Regions from separate parts of the Shewanella sp. Scap07 genome, predicted to be linked through region 1. Evidence: predicted binding sites of a transcription regulator. Region 1 holds the regulator's gene; each other region holds the start of a gene.

What was found. Region 1 encodes NrdR, which represses ribonucleotide reductase genes. Its sites were predicted from a motif close to AAACACNANATNTNGTGTTT; they were not measured.
Region 2: a site for NrdR is predicted at 2,423-2,442, ahead of nrdD (anaerobic ribonucleoside-triphosphate reductase). Genes of this name have one in related genera too.
Region 3: a site for NrdR is predicted at 2,184-2,203, ahead of nrdA (class 1a ribonucleoside-diphosphate reductase subunit alpha). Genes of this name have one in related genera too.

Annotation. Positions count from the first base shown of each region.
Region 1 covers NZ_CP041329.1:1,435,737-1,440,459, reverse strand. Annotated here, with positions in the region: gene ribBA (bifunctional 3,4-dihydroxy-2-butanone-4-phosphate synthase/GTP cyclohydrolase II) at 1-1,062, opposite strand, end outside; gene FLM48_RS06310 (riboflavin synthase) at 1,151-1,822, opposite strand; gene ribD (bifunctional diaminohydroxyphosphoribosylaminopyrimidine deaminase/5-amino-6-(5-phosphoribosylamino)uracil reductase RibD) at 1,835-2,938, opposite strand; gene nrdR (transcriptional regulator NrdR) at 2,988-3,437, opposite strand; gene glyA (serine hydroxymethyltransferase) at 3,527-4,723, opposite strand, start outside.
Region 2 covers NZ_CP041329.1:1,803,318-1,808,040, forward strand. Annotated here, with positions in the region: gene rssA (patatin-like phospholipase RssA) at 328-1,272, shown strand; gene FLM48_RS07910 (hypothetical protein) at 1,369-2,043, shown strand; gene nrdD (anaerobic ribonucleoside-triphosphate reductase) at 2,474-4,591, shown strand; gene nrdG (anaerobic ribonucleoside-triphosphate reductase-activating protein) at 4,664-4,723, shown strand, end outside.
Region 3 covers NZ_CP041329.1:2,469,866-2,474,588, reverse strand. Annotated here, with positions in the region: gene gyrA (DNA gyrase subunit A) at 1-198, opposite strand, end outside; gene ubiG (bifunctional 2-polyprenyl-6-hydroxyphenol methylase/3-demethylubiquinol 3-O-methyltransferase UbiG) at 500-1,213, shown strand; gene FLM48_RS10750 (HAD family hydrolase) at 1,206-1,901, shown strand; gene nrdA (class 1a ribonucleoside-diphosphate reductase subunit alpha) at 2,334-4,622, shown strand; gene nrdB (class Ia ribonucleoside-diphosphate reductase subunit beta) at 4,688-4,723, shown strand, end outside.

The sequences.
Region 1 (4,723 bases):
CAGCGAATGATAACGCTTAGGTGAACTTAATAGACGCATAGTGGTGACACCCACATCGGCCAAAATTTGCGAGCCAACGCCCACTTGGCGAGACGTGCCTTTCCACGGAGCAGGTACTGGGGCCTGACCGTTATCTTCTAGTTCAAACGCTTTCACTTTAGCCAAAATATCACTGCTGTGCTCTTGATGGCCTAACAAGACTAATACGCCACCTTCGTTACCGATGCGCTCCATGGCTTTCTCAAGCGGCCAACTACGTTGCTGATCGCGCTCTGAATGGAGTAAGTCATTAAAGGTATTTTGTAAATGCACTCGCACAAGGACATCTGGCTTAACTTCGCCATTAACCAATACATAATGCAGCTGGTTATCTATCGTGTCGCGATAGGTCATCATGTCAAACTGGCCAAAACGAGTGGGCAGTTTACATTTAGCTTCACATACAACCGTGGTTTCTTTGGTGTTGCGATATTCAATTAAATCGGCAATGGTGCCCATTTTCAAACCGTGTTTTTCGGCAAAAACCTCTAGGTCTGGACGTCTTGCCATGGTGCCATCATCGTTGAGGATTTCAACAATCACCGCTGAAGGCTCCCGGCCAGCTAGGCGAGCAAGATCGCAGCCCGCTTCAGTATGACCTGCACGAATTAGCACGCCACCTTCTTGGGCCATGAGTGGAAATATATGCCCTGGTTGCACAATATCTGATGACTTAGCATCTTTAGCAACGGCCGCTTGTACTGTCACCGCTCGGTCTTGAGCAGAAATACCAGTGGTTACCCCTTCTGCCGCTTCAATCGACACGGTAAAGTTAGTCGAGAACTGGGCATTATTGTTGGTCACCATCAAAGGTAAGTTAAGCTGTTGGCAACGAGCTTTTGTCATGGTTTGACAGATGAGACCACGACCAAAAGTCGCCATAAAGTTAATCGCTTCAGGCGTCACAAGGTCTGCCGCCATGATTAGATCGCCTTCATTTTCTCTATCTTCATCGTCCATCAAGATAACCATTTTACCTAAACGGATATCTTCAATGATCTCTTCTATGCTATGTAGCGCCATGGTAAGACCTTTCATTTTCTTGTATTAATTTATTAAATCCGCAAATTGCCAATTTGGCCACTTTAAGCGGTAGTTTTACGCTTGTGTATTATTTGATAAACCCTGAGCGCGCCAGTAAATCCATCGTCACATTTGATACTGTGCCATGGTTAGCATCGTTTTCCTGTGCGCCAAGCCCCATTAAGCGTTCAATGTGACGGGCAATCAGGTCAACTTCAATGTTGACGCTATCTCCGGCTTGCAGGTTCAGCAGTGTGGTTTCTGAAGCAGTGTGCGGCACAATCGTTAAGCGGAACCGAGCGCCATCAACCTCATTGACCGTTAAACTGACACCATCAATGGTAATCGACCCTTTATGGGCAATGTACTTGGCTAATTCTGCAGGCGGGGTAAGCCAAAACTCAATCGCCTTACCGCGCAACATGCGATCGTCCACACTGGCAATACCGTCAACATGTCCACTGACCATATGGCCGCCTAAACGTGTGGTCGGCGTGACCGCTTTTTCTAAATTGACGGCTTGCCCAACTTGATAACGACCAAAACCAGTTAAGTTAACCGTTTCAGCCGAAATGTCTGCGACATAGCCATCAGTTAGGCACTCAACAACGGTTAAGCACACCCCATTGGTAGCAATACTGTCACCAAGCTTTACGTCACTTAAATCTAATTTGCCACTCGATACCGTCAAGCGAATATCCTCACCTCGACGTTCAATTTTTCTCAATGTACCGATGGATTCTATGATGCCAGTAAACATATGACCTACTTTTTAACGCTGCTTAGCGATTTGAAATGTAAAACGCGTATCAACCCCGACCTTAACTTGGTCAACCAGTTGAATATCTGGAATTTGCGCCATGCTGCTAAACACCTTTAGGTTTAGCATATCTCGGCCGCTGGCACCGATAATTTTCGGTGCTTGATACAGCACCAACTCATCGGCAAGCCCTTGGTCCACAAAAGCCCCGGCTAACGTTGCGCCAGCTTCAACCAAGACATCGTTATGTGACTGAGCTAAATAGCCTAACAGCGCGTCTAAGGGGACTCTACCGTCAACCGCCGCTAATTTGAGATGACTCACATGTGCTGGCCAATTGTCTGTTTCTTGTTGCGGGTAGTCGCTGCAAGACACCAATAAAATTGGGCTGGTTATCGAGAACAATTTAAGGCTATGGCGCGCTCTAGCGCCGCTATCAAGTATCACACGTACCGGCTGACGAATCAGCGCACTATCAACTTGCTCACTAACATAGCCTAGCTCTTGCGGGCGTACATTCAATGAGGGGTCGTCTGCTAAAACGGTTTCAATACCGGTAATTAGAGCACTATGTCGCGCCCGCATGCGCTGAACATCTTGGCGCGCCTTTGGCCCGGTTATCCATTTAGACTGGCCATTTTGCAGCGCCGTTTTGCCGTCAATGCTAGCCGCTAATTTAATCGTGACCCTTGGCAAACCTGTAGCCATACGCTGCATAAACCCTGGATTGATAGCTGCGGCGGCTTGTGACATCAGCCCAACATCCACTTGGATGCCTGCTTGCTGTAACATGGTGATGCCCCGCCCTGACACTTGCGGATTTGGGTCAGTGACAGCAACCACAACCCGCGCCACTTTGGCATCAATGAGTCCCTTAGCGCAAGGAGGTGTGCGGCCATAATGACTACAAGGCTCCAAGGTGACATAAGCGGTGGCACCGTGAGTGGCATCGCCAGCAGCACGAATCGCATGCACCTCGGCATGGGGCCCGCCAGCTTGAATATGAAACCCTTCACCCACGACCGTTTCACCTTGGGTGATAACACAGCCAACACTTGGATTGGGCGCAGTCGTATAGCGACCTTTATGGGCAAGTTTTATGGCTCTTGCCATCATGGCACTGTCAAATGTTGAACCGTTCACTCAAACACCTTTTGCAAATTGACTACTTTTGTAGCTTAGCAATAGCTTCACCAAACTCCGACACATCTTCAAATGCACGATAGACAGAGGCAAAGCGAATATAAGCCACTTTGTCTAAGGTCACTAACTGGTCCATCATCAGATTACCAATCATCTCGGAACGTACTTCACGTTCACCGGTGGCCCGCAATGTTGACTTAATTTTGGTTAGCGCTTGCTCAATCTGATCCATCGATACCGGACGTTTCTCCACCGCGCGTAACATACCGCCACGCAGTTTTTCTTCATCAAAAGGCTGACGACTCCCGTCCTGTTTCACCACTCTGGGCATCACCAGCTCAGCCCCTTCAAAGGTGGTAAAACGTTCATGACACTCCGCACATTCTCGACGACGACGAACTTGGTGGCCATCTGCAACTAACCGCGAGTCAATCACTTTGGTATCTGTAGCACTGCAAAATGGACAATGCATAGCGCCTCCTGCTAAATAATGGATCATTAAGATCAAAAATGGCCGCTATATTAGCGGCCATCGGAGTTTACCTGATTTAACCTTTAAGGTTAACCATAAACAGGGAACTTAGCACACAATTCAAGCACCTGTTGCTTAACACGCTCAATGGTCGCTTCGTTGCTGATGTCATCAAGTACATCACACATCCACTGTGTTAACTCAACCGCTTGCGCTTCTTTGAAACCACGACGTGTGATTGCAGGTGAACCAATACGTAGGCCCGAAGTCACAAATGGAGAACGCGGGTCATTTGGTACTGAGTTTTTGTTCACAGTGATGTTTGCTAAACCTAATGCAGCATCAGCATCTTTACCTGTGATGTCTTTGCTGATCAGATCAAGCAAGAACAGGTGGTTGTCTGTACCGCCGGATACGACGTCGTAGCCACGCTCAATAAAGGTTTTTGCCATCGCTTGTGCATTAACAACAACTTGCTCTTGGTATGCGGTGAACTCAGGGTCTAATGCTTCTTTAAATGCCACGGCTTTAGCAGCAATAACGTGCATCAATGGGCCACCTTGGCCACCTGGGAATACTGCCGAGTTAAGTTTCTTGTAAATATCTTCATCGTTTGATGCAGATAGAATCAAACCACCACGAGGACCGGCTAGTGTTTTATGGGTAGTCGTTGTTACAACGTGTGCATGTGGCAGTGGGTTCGGGTAGATACCAGCCGCAACAAGACCTGCAACGTGTGCCATATCAACAAATAGGTAAGCACCCACTTTGTCAGCTATTTCGCGGAATTTACCCCAATCAATGATGCCTGAATAAGCGCTGAAACCAGCGATAATCATCTTAGGCTTATGCTCAACCGCTAGGCGCTCAACTTCAGCGTAATCAATCTTACCCGTCGTTTCGTCAATACCGTATTGAACGGCGTTATATAGCTTACCTGAGAAGCTTACATGTGAACCGTGAGTAAGGTGACCACCATGTGCAAGGCTCATACCTAAAACAGTATCGCCGCCTTGAAGAAGTGCCATAAATACTGCTGAGTTAGCTTGCGAACCTGAATGCGGTTGAACGTTGGCATAGGTTGCACCAAACAGCTCTTTTGCGCGAGAAATAGCGAGCTCTTCTGCGATATCAACGTGCTCACAACCACCGTAGTAACGCTTGCCTGGATAACCTTCCGCATATTTATTGGTTAACTGAGAACCTTGGGCTTCTAGAACACGAGGACTCGTGTAATTTTCTGAAGCGATAAGTTCGATGTGCTCTTCTTGACGGCGAGTTTCATC
Region 2 (4,723 bases), 370 kb from region 1:
TCGTGCGCTTTAGCGCTAATTTGATTGGTCCCAATTTGCTCAGCCAGCTAGTCAATAAGCGGGCGACAACGCATCAAGATAGTGATGTCTGTGTGGCGTTTTTATTGGGCAAGTCAGTTATTATACAGCGAGAGTGGCAATTGGGCTATCAACGCAAAGCATTCATTGGGATTATATTTGTGCATTTGCTTAGGTTTTAGCAAAATAATGACCATAAGCAAGGCGACTATTTTTGGTCACTGTGAGTCAATGGATCTCATTGCTCGCCAGAAATTGAGCTTAGCGTAGAGATAAAACGGGTTTTATGCCTGCATTAGGAGAGAGTGAATGGCAACGATTGGTATTGCCCTTGGTAGCGGCGCAGCGAAAGGTTGGGCGCATATTGGGGTGCTCAATGGTTTACAAAAATTGGGTATTGCCCCGGATAAAATTGCGGGTTGCTCAATAGGCGCGCTGGTAGGCGCGGCCTATGCAGAAGACCATTTAGCCGATTTGGAGCAATGGGTGCGCAGTTTTTCGAGTTGGGACGTGCTTGGCCTGCTCGATGTCAGTTGGCGTAAAGGTGGGCTGATTGGTGGTGAAAAAGTATTTGATGTCATGCAGAACAAAATCGGTGACTTAAGTATCGAGCAGATGAAGCGACCTTTTGCTGCCGTGGCCACCGACCTCTACTCTGGGCAAGAGATTTGGTTTCGCGAGGGCGATTTACGCCATGCCGTGCGGGCGTCATGCTCCATGCCGGGCATTTTACCACCGGTTAAAGTGGGTGAACGCTGGTTGGTTGACGGTGCGGTGGTCAACCCTGTTCCGGTGTCTGTGAGTCGAGCGATGGAAGTGGATATTGTCATTGCGGTCGATCTTAATGCGCAGCGTCGAACTCGCATGCAGGCGGTGCCGGTGTCCATGACCAGCAACAAGCCGACCAAGGCGGAATTGGTGCAAGCTGATGAGCATCAAGAGGGTGGGTTTATGGACTTGTTTGCCCGAGGCCGTGATTATATCACTGGATTAACCGATAAGTTCACCTTGTCTAAACATAATGCGCCAGGGATGTTAGCGGTCATGTCGCAATCGATGGATATTCTTGAGCAGCGACATAAACGCGTCAGATTAATGGGCGACCCACCAGATGTAATCATTACCCCAGATGTCAGTGATATTGGCACGATGGAGTTTCATCGCGCCGAAGAGGCAATTTTGGCCGGTGAACGCGCGGTTGAGCAGGTGGCACATTTGCTAGAAATGGCCATAGTGGATAAAAACGCCAGTTAACGTGCAAAAAAACAGCGGTTGGCTTTTCATAGCCCCAATTAGGCACGGTTCATGCTTGATTGGGGCTATACCATTTTAAAAGACAGCTTTTTGACGATGAATACAATTGGATCACTGGCAAATCAATTAACCACTCAGCCCGCTTTGGCTGAACAATATGGCTTAGCAACGCAAAAGCAACAAGCCGTTGATACCAAAGATAAGTTATCGCAAGGTAAGCCTGAACATGAGCAAGTCAGTGCCAATGATGCCAAGGTGTCTTTATCACCTCGAGCACAACGGGCACAGAAGATAGAAGCGATGGCACAAGATTTCTTCGCCAATGGCAGCTTCGATGCACAGCAACTTCCCAAACTGATCCAGCGTCTGCATCAAGATGGTATTTTGTCAGATGGTCAATTGAATCGTTTGTCACAAGCTGGTTTTGATATTCCTACGCCTGAAGCTAATCAAGCAGATTTAAAGCAGTTTATAGAGACGCAACGTAGCCAGTTAGGCGACGATGAGGGCGACCAGATAATGGGTCGATTACTTGACGATGCCCAAAGTGTGCTCAATCAGATGGACCAAGCTGGTAGTAAACAAACCAGCCAAACAGCAGCACGGGTATCCGCTCAATTATCAGTTTTCATCAATGCCGATGTTGATATGAGCGAGCAAGACCGTCAGCAATGGCAAACCATGCGGGGGGTAATGCAGCTAGCCAGTTCAATGGGTGAGAGTCAGCAAGATGTTGGCCAGCTAAAAAGTTACTTGGCTCTCGCGAGATAACCCGCTGTTTATGCCATAGTGATTGAGCGACTTCATCGCCATTGCACTCAACGCCAGTGGCGAGAAAAACCTAATTTCTCTCAGTTATCATCCCTGTTAATCAGCTTATCTGTTTGCTGCAATCGTGATATTGGTGACGATAATACAGGGTAGCCAACTGCTTCGCTTAAAATGTAGTTTTTTATCCACAGTTTTTACCAATGTTGTCCTGCATCTAGCTTGCTTGACCGGTATCGTCAAGCCACTATTTACTGTTAAGTGGCCTCGTTTGCAGTAATTTTTCGTAGTTAAAAACCATCCCCTAAACTATGATCTGGATCAATGTACTTATTCTCGGTTTGTAGCTTAATACGCAATATGTTGTGCCAAGTATAGTTTTAGACACTATATATGGTGTTTAAAAAGCTTCCAATTGAGGAGAACAATCGTAATGCCAGTAGTTATTAAGCGGGATGGGTACCGCACGCCATTTGACGAAACAAGGATTAGAGATGCTGTGATAGCTGCAGCGAACTCAGCAGGTATTGAAGATGATTGTTACGCACAGACCGTAGCGCAAACGGTTGCAGACTCACTACAAAACATCGAAGAAATTGATATTCATGATCTGCAGGATGCGGTAGAAAACCAATTAATGGAAGGGCCGTATAAGTCTCTTGCACGGGTGTATATTGAGTATCGTCACGATCGTGATAAACATCGTGAAAGCAACAGCCGTTTAAATCGTGAGATCCGCGGCCTTGTTGAGCAAAGCAATGCGGCGTTACTTAACGAGAATGCCAATAAAGATTCTAAAGTGATTCCAACCCAGCGTGATCTACTCGCGGGTATTGTGGCTAAACACTATGCCACTCGCCATATTTTGCCTAAAGCGGTGGTATCAGCTCATGAAGCCGGTGAGATCCATTACCATGATCTCGACTATGCGCCATTTTTCCCAATGTTTAACTGTATGCTAATTGACCTTAGCGGCATGTTGACCCAAGGGTTCAAAATGGGTAACGCGGAGATTGAAACACCTAAATCTATCTCTACGGCAACGGCTGTTACGGCGCAAATTATTGCTCAAGTGGCTAGCCACATATACGGTGGCACCACCATCAATCGCATCGATGAAGTGTTGGCGCCGTATGTAGCTAAAAGCTATGACAAGCACTACCAAATTGCATTGACTTGGGGCATTACTGACGCGAAAGCGTTTGCCACCCAGCAAACTGAGAAAGAGTGTCACGATGCGTTTCAGTCATTGGAATATGAGGTCAACACCTTACACACCGCCAATGGTCAAACGCCGTTTGTTACTTTTGGTTTCGGCCTAGGTACCTCTTGGGAGTCACGCCTTATTCAATCATCTATGATGAAGGTACGCATTACCGGTTTAGGTAAAAACCGTAAAACTGCCGTGTTCCCAAAACTGGTATTTGCGATTCGTGATGGCATTAATCATAAGCAAGGTGACTGCAACTACGATGTTAAACAGCTCGCGCTAAAATGTGCGTCACTGCGCATGTACCCAGACATTCTCAACTATGAACAAGTTGAAAAAGTCACCGGTTCATTTAAAACGCCAATGGGTTGCCGTAGCTTCCTAGGTACTTATGAGCAAGATGGTGAATTGGTACATGAAGGGCGTAACAATTTAGGTGTAGTGAGTTTGAACTTGCCGCGAGTTGCGCTAGAAGCGCAAGGTGATGAGCAGAAGTTCTTTGCCCTGTTGGATGAAAGACTTGCGACTGCAAAGCAAGCGCTCGACACCCGTATAGCGCGTTTAGAAGGCGTGAAAGCGCGTGTTGCACCGATTCTATACATGGAAGGGGCGTGCGGTGTACGCTTGCGTGCAGATGATGACATTTCTGATATTTTCAAAAATGGCCGCGCATCCATCTCTCTTGGCTATATTGGCCTGCATGAGACCATTAATGCGCTTTATGGTAATCAAACTCACGTTTATGACTGCGAGACTTTGCGCGCTAAAGCCATTGCCATTATTGAGCACATGAAAGCAGCGACACTGCGCTGGCGTGAACAAAGTGGTTATGCTTTCAGTTTGTATAGCACGCCAAGTGAAAACCTATGCAGCCGTTTCTGCAAGTTAGACACTAAAGTATTTGGTTTAGTCGACGGAGTAACTGACAAAGGGTACTACACCAATAGCTTCCATTTAGATGTGGAAAAGAAGGTGAATCCGTACGACAAGTTGGATTTTGAACAGCCATACCCAGCGTTAACCAATGGCGGATTTATCTGCTATGGCGAATATCCAAATATGCAGAACAACATCGAAGCGCTAGAAGATGTATGGGATTACAGCTATAGCCGTGTGCCATATTATGGAACCAATACGCCAATTGATGAATGTTACGATTGCGGTTATACCGGTGAATTTGGCTGTACCAGCAAAGGATTTACCTGTCCTAAGTGTGGTAACCATGAACCAAGCCGTGTATCGGTGACTCGTCGAGTGTGTGGTTATCTTGGTAGCCCAGATGCAAGACCGTTTAACTATGGTAAGCAAGAAGAAGTTAAGCGTCGTATTAAGCATCTATAAGCTTATCAAATCCAGCGTATATCGAAAAAAGGCGCATTGGCGCCTTTTTTGGTTTAGTCAGAGCAAATGAAAATGAATTACCATCAGTATTTTCCTGTCGATGTTGTCAATGGGCCGGGTACCAGAGCGACG
Region 3 (4,723 bases), 1.0 Mb from region 1:
AGACTTTTTATACGGTTTATTCCAGTCGTTTTTTAGTTCGTTCATCGCGAATAATACGCGGCGGTGAACAGGTTTCAAGCCGTCTCTTACATCAGGTAGAGCACGCCCGACAATTACGCTCATGGCGTAATCCAAATATGAATTCTTTAATTCGTCTTCAATATTAATTGGTGTTATAGATGAAGCCAGATCAGTCATAAACTGCTCGATCCCTTGAAATTTAGCTTACCCAAAAACTGCCTACTTTATGTACGCAATCTGGATAAAGCCTGAAAACGTGATTTGGCATTCTAACACAGTTATTTATTGGTGCTAGACCCTATTGAAATTTCCCTAAAAATAACTGCTAGCCAGCAAAAAGGTTGACCCAAATCAAAACGCTAGCAACTAGTGTTCAACTGTTTAGATAATCGTCAATTGGCGTCACTTTGTTGCTAGGCAATATTCTCGGTATCGGTATAATGCCGTTAAGACTATTTCGCTTAATTAAGGTGCGCACGTGGTAGATAACCAAAATGTTGATCCGCAAGAGATCGCTAAATTCGAAAAAATGGCCGCTACATGGTGGGATTTAAATGGCGAATTTAAGCCGTTACATAAGTTAAACCCATTGCGCCTTAATTACATCGACCAAACTGTCGGTGGTCTATTTGGCAAAAAAGTTATCGACGTTGGCTGTGGTGGCGGAATTCTATCAGAAAGCATGGCGCGAATAGGTGCACAAGTTGATGGGCTCGATATGGGTGAAGAACCACTGGAAGTGGCTAAGCTCCATGCCCTTGAATCACAAGTCACTATTAACTATATCCAATCGACCGCCGAAGCCCACCGAGATCAACATCGCCAAGCCTACGATGTCGTTACCTGTATGGAGATGCTAGAGCATGTGCCTAATCCAAGCTCTGTCATCCAAGCCTGTGCCGATATGGTTAAACCCGGCGGCTATGTGTTTTTCAGCACCATTAACCGTAACATCCGTGCTTATATAGAAACCGTCATCGGCGCAGAATACCTGTTAAAAATGTTGCCTGTTGGCACCCATGACCACAACAAGTACATCAAACCTGCTGAATTAATTGCGATGGCAGACCATGCAGATTTATTGTGTACTGATGCTACCGGTATCACCTACAACCCGCTAACTGATATTTTTAAATACACAGACAGCTTAGATGTCAACTACATGATAGCGACTAAGAAGATAGATGAATAAACTCCCGCTACCCCCGCAGGCTAGTATAAAGGCGGTGCTGTTTGATTTAGACGGCACATTGGCTGATACAGCGGCCGATTTAGTCGCTGCATTGAACCTAGCATTAAAAGATCATGGCCATGAAGCCGTGACGCTTGACGCGATGCGCCACGTTGCCTCAGATGGTAGTTTGGCTCTGGTTAAAGCCTCAACTACAGGTCTTAATGATGAGCAGTTAGAACAGGTTCGCCAGAGTTTATTGAAGCATTATGCCAGCGTGAATGGTCAGCAAGCGGAATTATTTACTGGCATGGCGGCACTATTAACTGCACTTAGCGATCGTAATATCGCTTTCGGGTTAGTAACAAACAAACCTGCACGCTACACACGCCCCTATATGGACCAAACCGGCCTAACAAGTAAAATGGCAACCATAATCAGTGGTGATACCACCACGTTGTCAAAACCGCACGCAGCGCCTATGTTGCTGGCAGCACAACAAATGGCAATCGAGCCACAGCAGATTCTTTATCTTGGTGATGCACTCAGAGATCTTGAAGCAGCTCAGGTGACGAACATGCTTGGTGGCGTTGCAGGCTGGGGCTATATAAAAGATGCCGATAGTGCAGCGCAATGGCCACATCATTTCTATTTTAATCAAGTAGAAGAAATCATTAAGACCATTGATGCTATAAATCAAAGTCGCTAAACCTTGCACTATTGATTGGCAATATTGTCACAGGCACGCGCAAATAATCGCCGTATCATCAAGCGAGTCGATCGCACGATCCATACTAGGATCTTGCGATCTAGCTGATTAAGTTTAGCCGCGCAAAAATCATCCATTAAGTTTAAGTCTATAGAAAAACAAGCTTTAAAGGTTAGCTGTTACTAACTCTTCACATTATCCTCAACTTATCCACAAGATACCCCCTGATTTCGTACTTGCATTATGGCGTCAACCTCACTATCTTGTACCTAACAAAATTAAAAGCACCATATATTGTGTGTAGGTAGCAATCAACGCACCACAGAACACGGATGTGAATAACGTCTTTTTTTGTTGCAAGATTGTTTTCATATAAAAACGAAGGGCCAATCAAGGCTCCTTTTTTAAGCGATATAAACAGGCCTATCTTTAATGAACAGCAATATGAAAGTCACCAAACGTAGTGGCGAGCGGGAAACCATTGATTTAGACAAGATCCATCGCGTGATCACTTGGGCAGCCAAAGGTCTAAACAATGTCTCCGTTTCAGAAGTTGAATTACGCTCGCACCTACAGTTTTTTGACGGCATCCCCACCGAAGCCATTCACGAGACCATTATTAAGGCTGCTGCCGATCTGATCTCTCCAGAGTCTCCAGATTATCAGTTCCTAGCAGCACGTTTAGCGATTTTCCACCTACGCAAGAAAGCATTTGGCCAATTTGAGCCTCCTAAGCTTTTTGATCATGTGGTCGGTTTGGTTGAGATGGGCAAGTACGATGCACATATATTGCAAGACTATAGCCGCGAAGAGATAGACACGTTAGATAGCTATATCGATCATTGGCGTGACATGAACTTCTCTTACGCAGCAGTTAAACAACTAGAAGGTAAATATCTAGTTCAAAATCGCGTAACCCATGAAATTTATGAAAGCGCACAGTTTTTATATATTTTAGTGGCGGCATGCCTATTTGCTAAATATCCACAAGAGACGCGCCTTAAGTACATTAAAGATTTTTACGACGCGACCTCTACCTTTAAGATTTCATTACCAACACCAATCATGGCCGGCGTTCGTACGCCCACTCGCCAGTTTAGTTCTTGTGTATTGATTGAATGTGGCGACAGCTTAGATTCTATTAACGCTACTGCGTCGTCTATTGTTAAGTACGTATCACAACGTGCAGGTATTGGGGTCAATGCTGGCCGTATTCGTGCACTGGGTAGCCCAATCCGTGGCGGAGAAGCGTTCCACACCGGTTGCTTACCTTTTTTCAAGTACTTTCAAACAGCGGTTAAATCCTGCTCGCAAGGCGGTGTACGTGGTGGCGCAGCTACCCTTTTCTACCCTATGTGGCATTTAGAAGTCGAGTCACTGCTGGTACTTAAGAACAACCGTGGTGTGGACGACAACCGTATTCGCCATCTTGATTATGGTGTACAACTTAACAAGTTAATGTATCAGCGCTTGATTAAGGGCCAGCACATTAGTTTGTTTAGTCCATCAGACGTACCTGGTATGTATGATGCGTTCTTTGAAGATCAACAAGAATTCGAACGCCTGTATTTGCAATATGAAGCCGATGAGTCTATCCGTAAAAAGCAGATAAAGGCATCAGAGTTGTTCTCACTGATGATGCAAGAGCGTGCCTCAACCGGTCGTATTTATATTCAAAACGTGGATCACTGTAATACACATAGTCCGTTTGATTCACGCGTTGCACCTGTACGTCAATCGAATCTTTGTTTAGAGATTGCCTTACCTACCAAGCCGTTGAACAACATCAACGATCCTGATGGTGAAATCGCGCTATGTACGCTATCAGCCTTGAACTTAGGTGCTATCAAAAATCTAGATGAGCTAGAGCCATTGGCCGATTTAGCCGTGCGTTCGCTAGATAGTTTGCTTGATTATCAAGACTATCCTATTACCGCAGCACACAAAGCATCGATGAATCGCCGTACCTTAGGTATAGGTGTGATTAACTTTGCTAACTACTTAGCTAAAGAAGGTGTGCGTTACTCTGACGGTTCTGCAAACAATATTACCCATAAAACATTTGAAGCGATTCAATATTATCTATTGAAAGCGTCTATGAAATTGGCTAAAGAACAAGGCGCCTGCCCGTCATTCCACGAAACCAATTACGCTAAGGGTATCTTACCGATTGATACTTACAAGCGCGATTTGGATAAGATTTGTGATGAACCACTGCATATGGATTGGGACACGCTACGTGAAGAGATCAAACAACATGGTCTGCGTAACTCTACCCTTTCAGCATTGATGCCGTCAGAGACCTCTTCTCAGATCTCGAATGCGACCAATGGTATTGAACCGCCACGCGGGTTGATCAGTGTCAAAGCCAGTAAAGATGGTCAGTTGAAGCAAGTGGTACCTGATTTTGAAAAGTACCAGTATAGCTACGAGCTACTTTGGCAAATGCCAAATAACGAAGGTTACTTGCAACTTGTCGGGTTAATGCAGAAGTTTGTCGACCAAGCAATTTCGGCCAATACAAACTATGACCCGACGCGTTTTGAAGGTCAAAAAGTACCGATGCAAGCACTATTAAAAGATTTATTGCTTGCCTACAAATACGGTGTGAAGACGCTTTATTATCACAACACTCGAGATGGTGCTTCTGATAAGCACGATGACATTACCAGCATAGAAAAAGAAGACGATAGCTGTGCCGGCGGTGCGTGTAAAATTTAAGCCCGTATCCTAGTTAATTAGATAATAATGTGGGGGCCTAGCCCCCATAGAATGGAAGAGTAAAAATGGCCTATTCAACTTTTTGTCAAACACCTAATAAT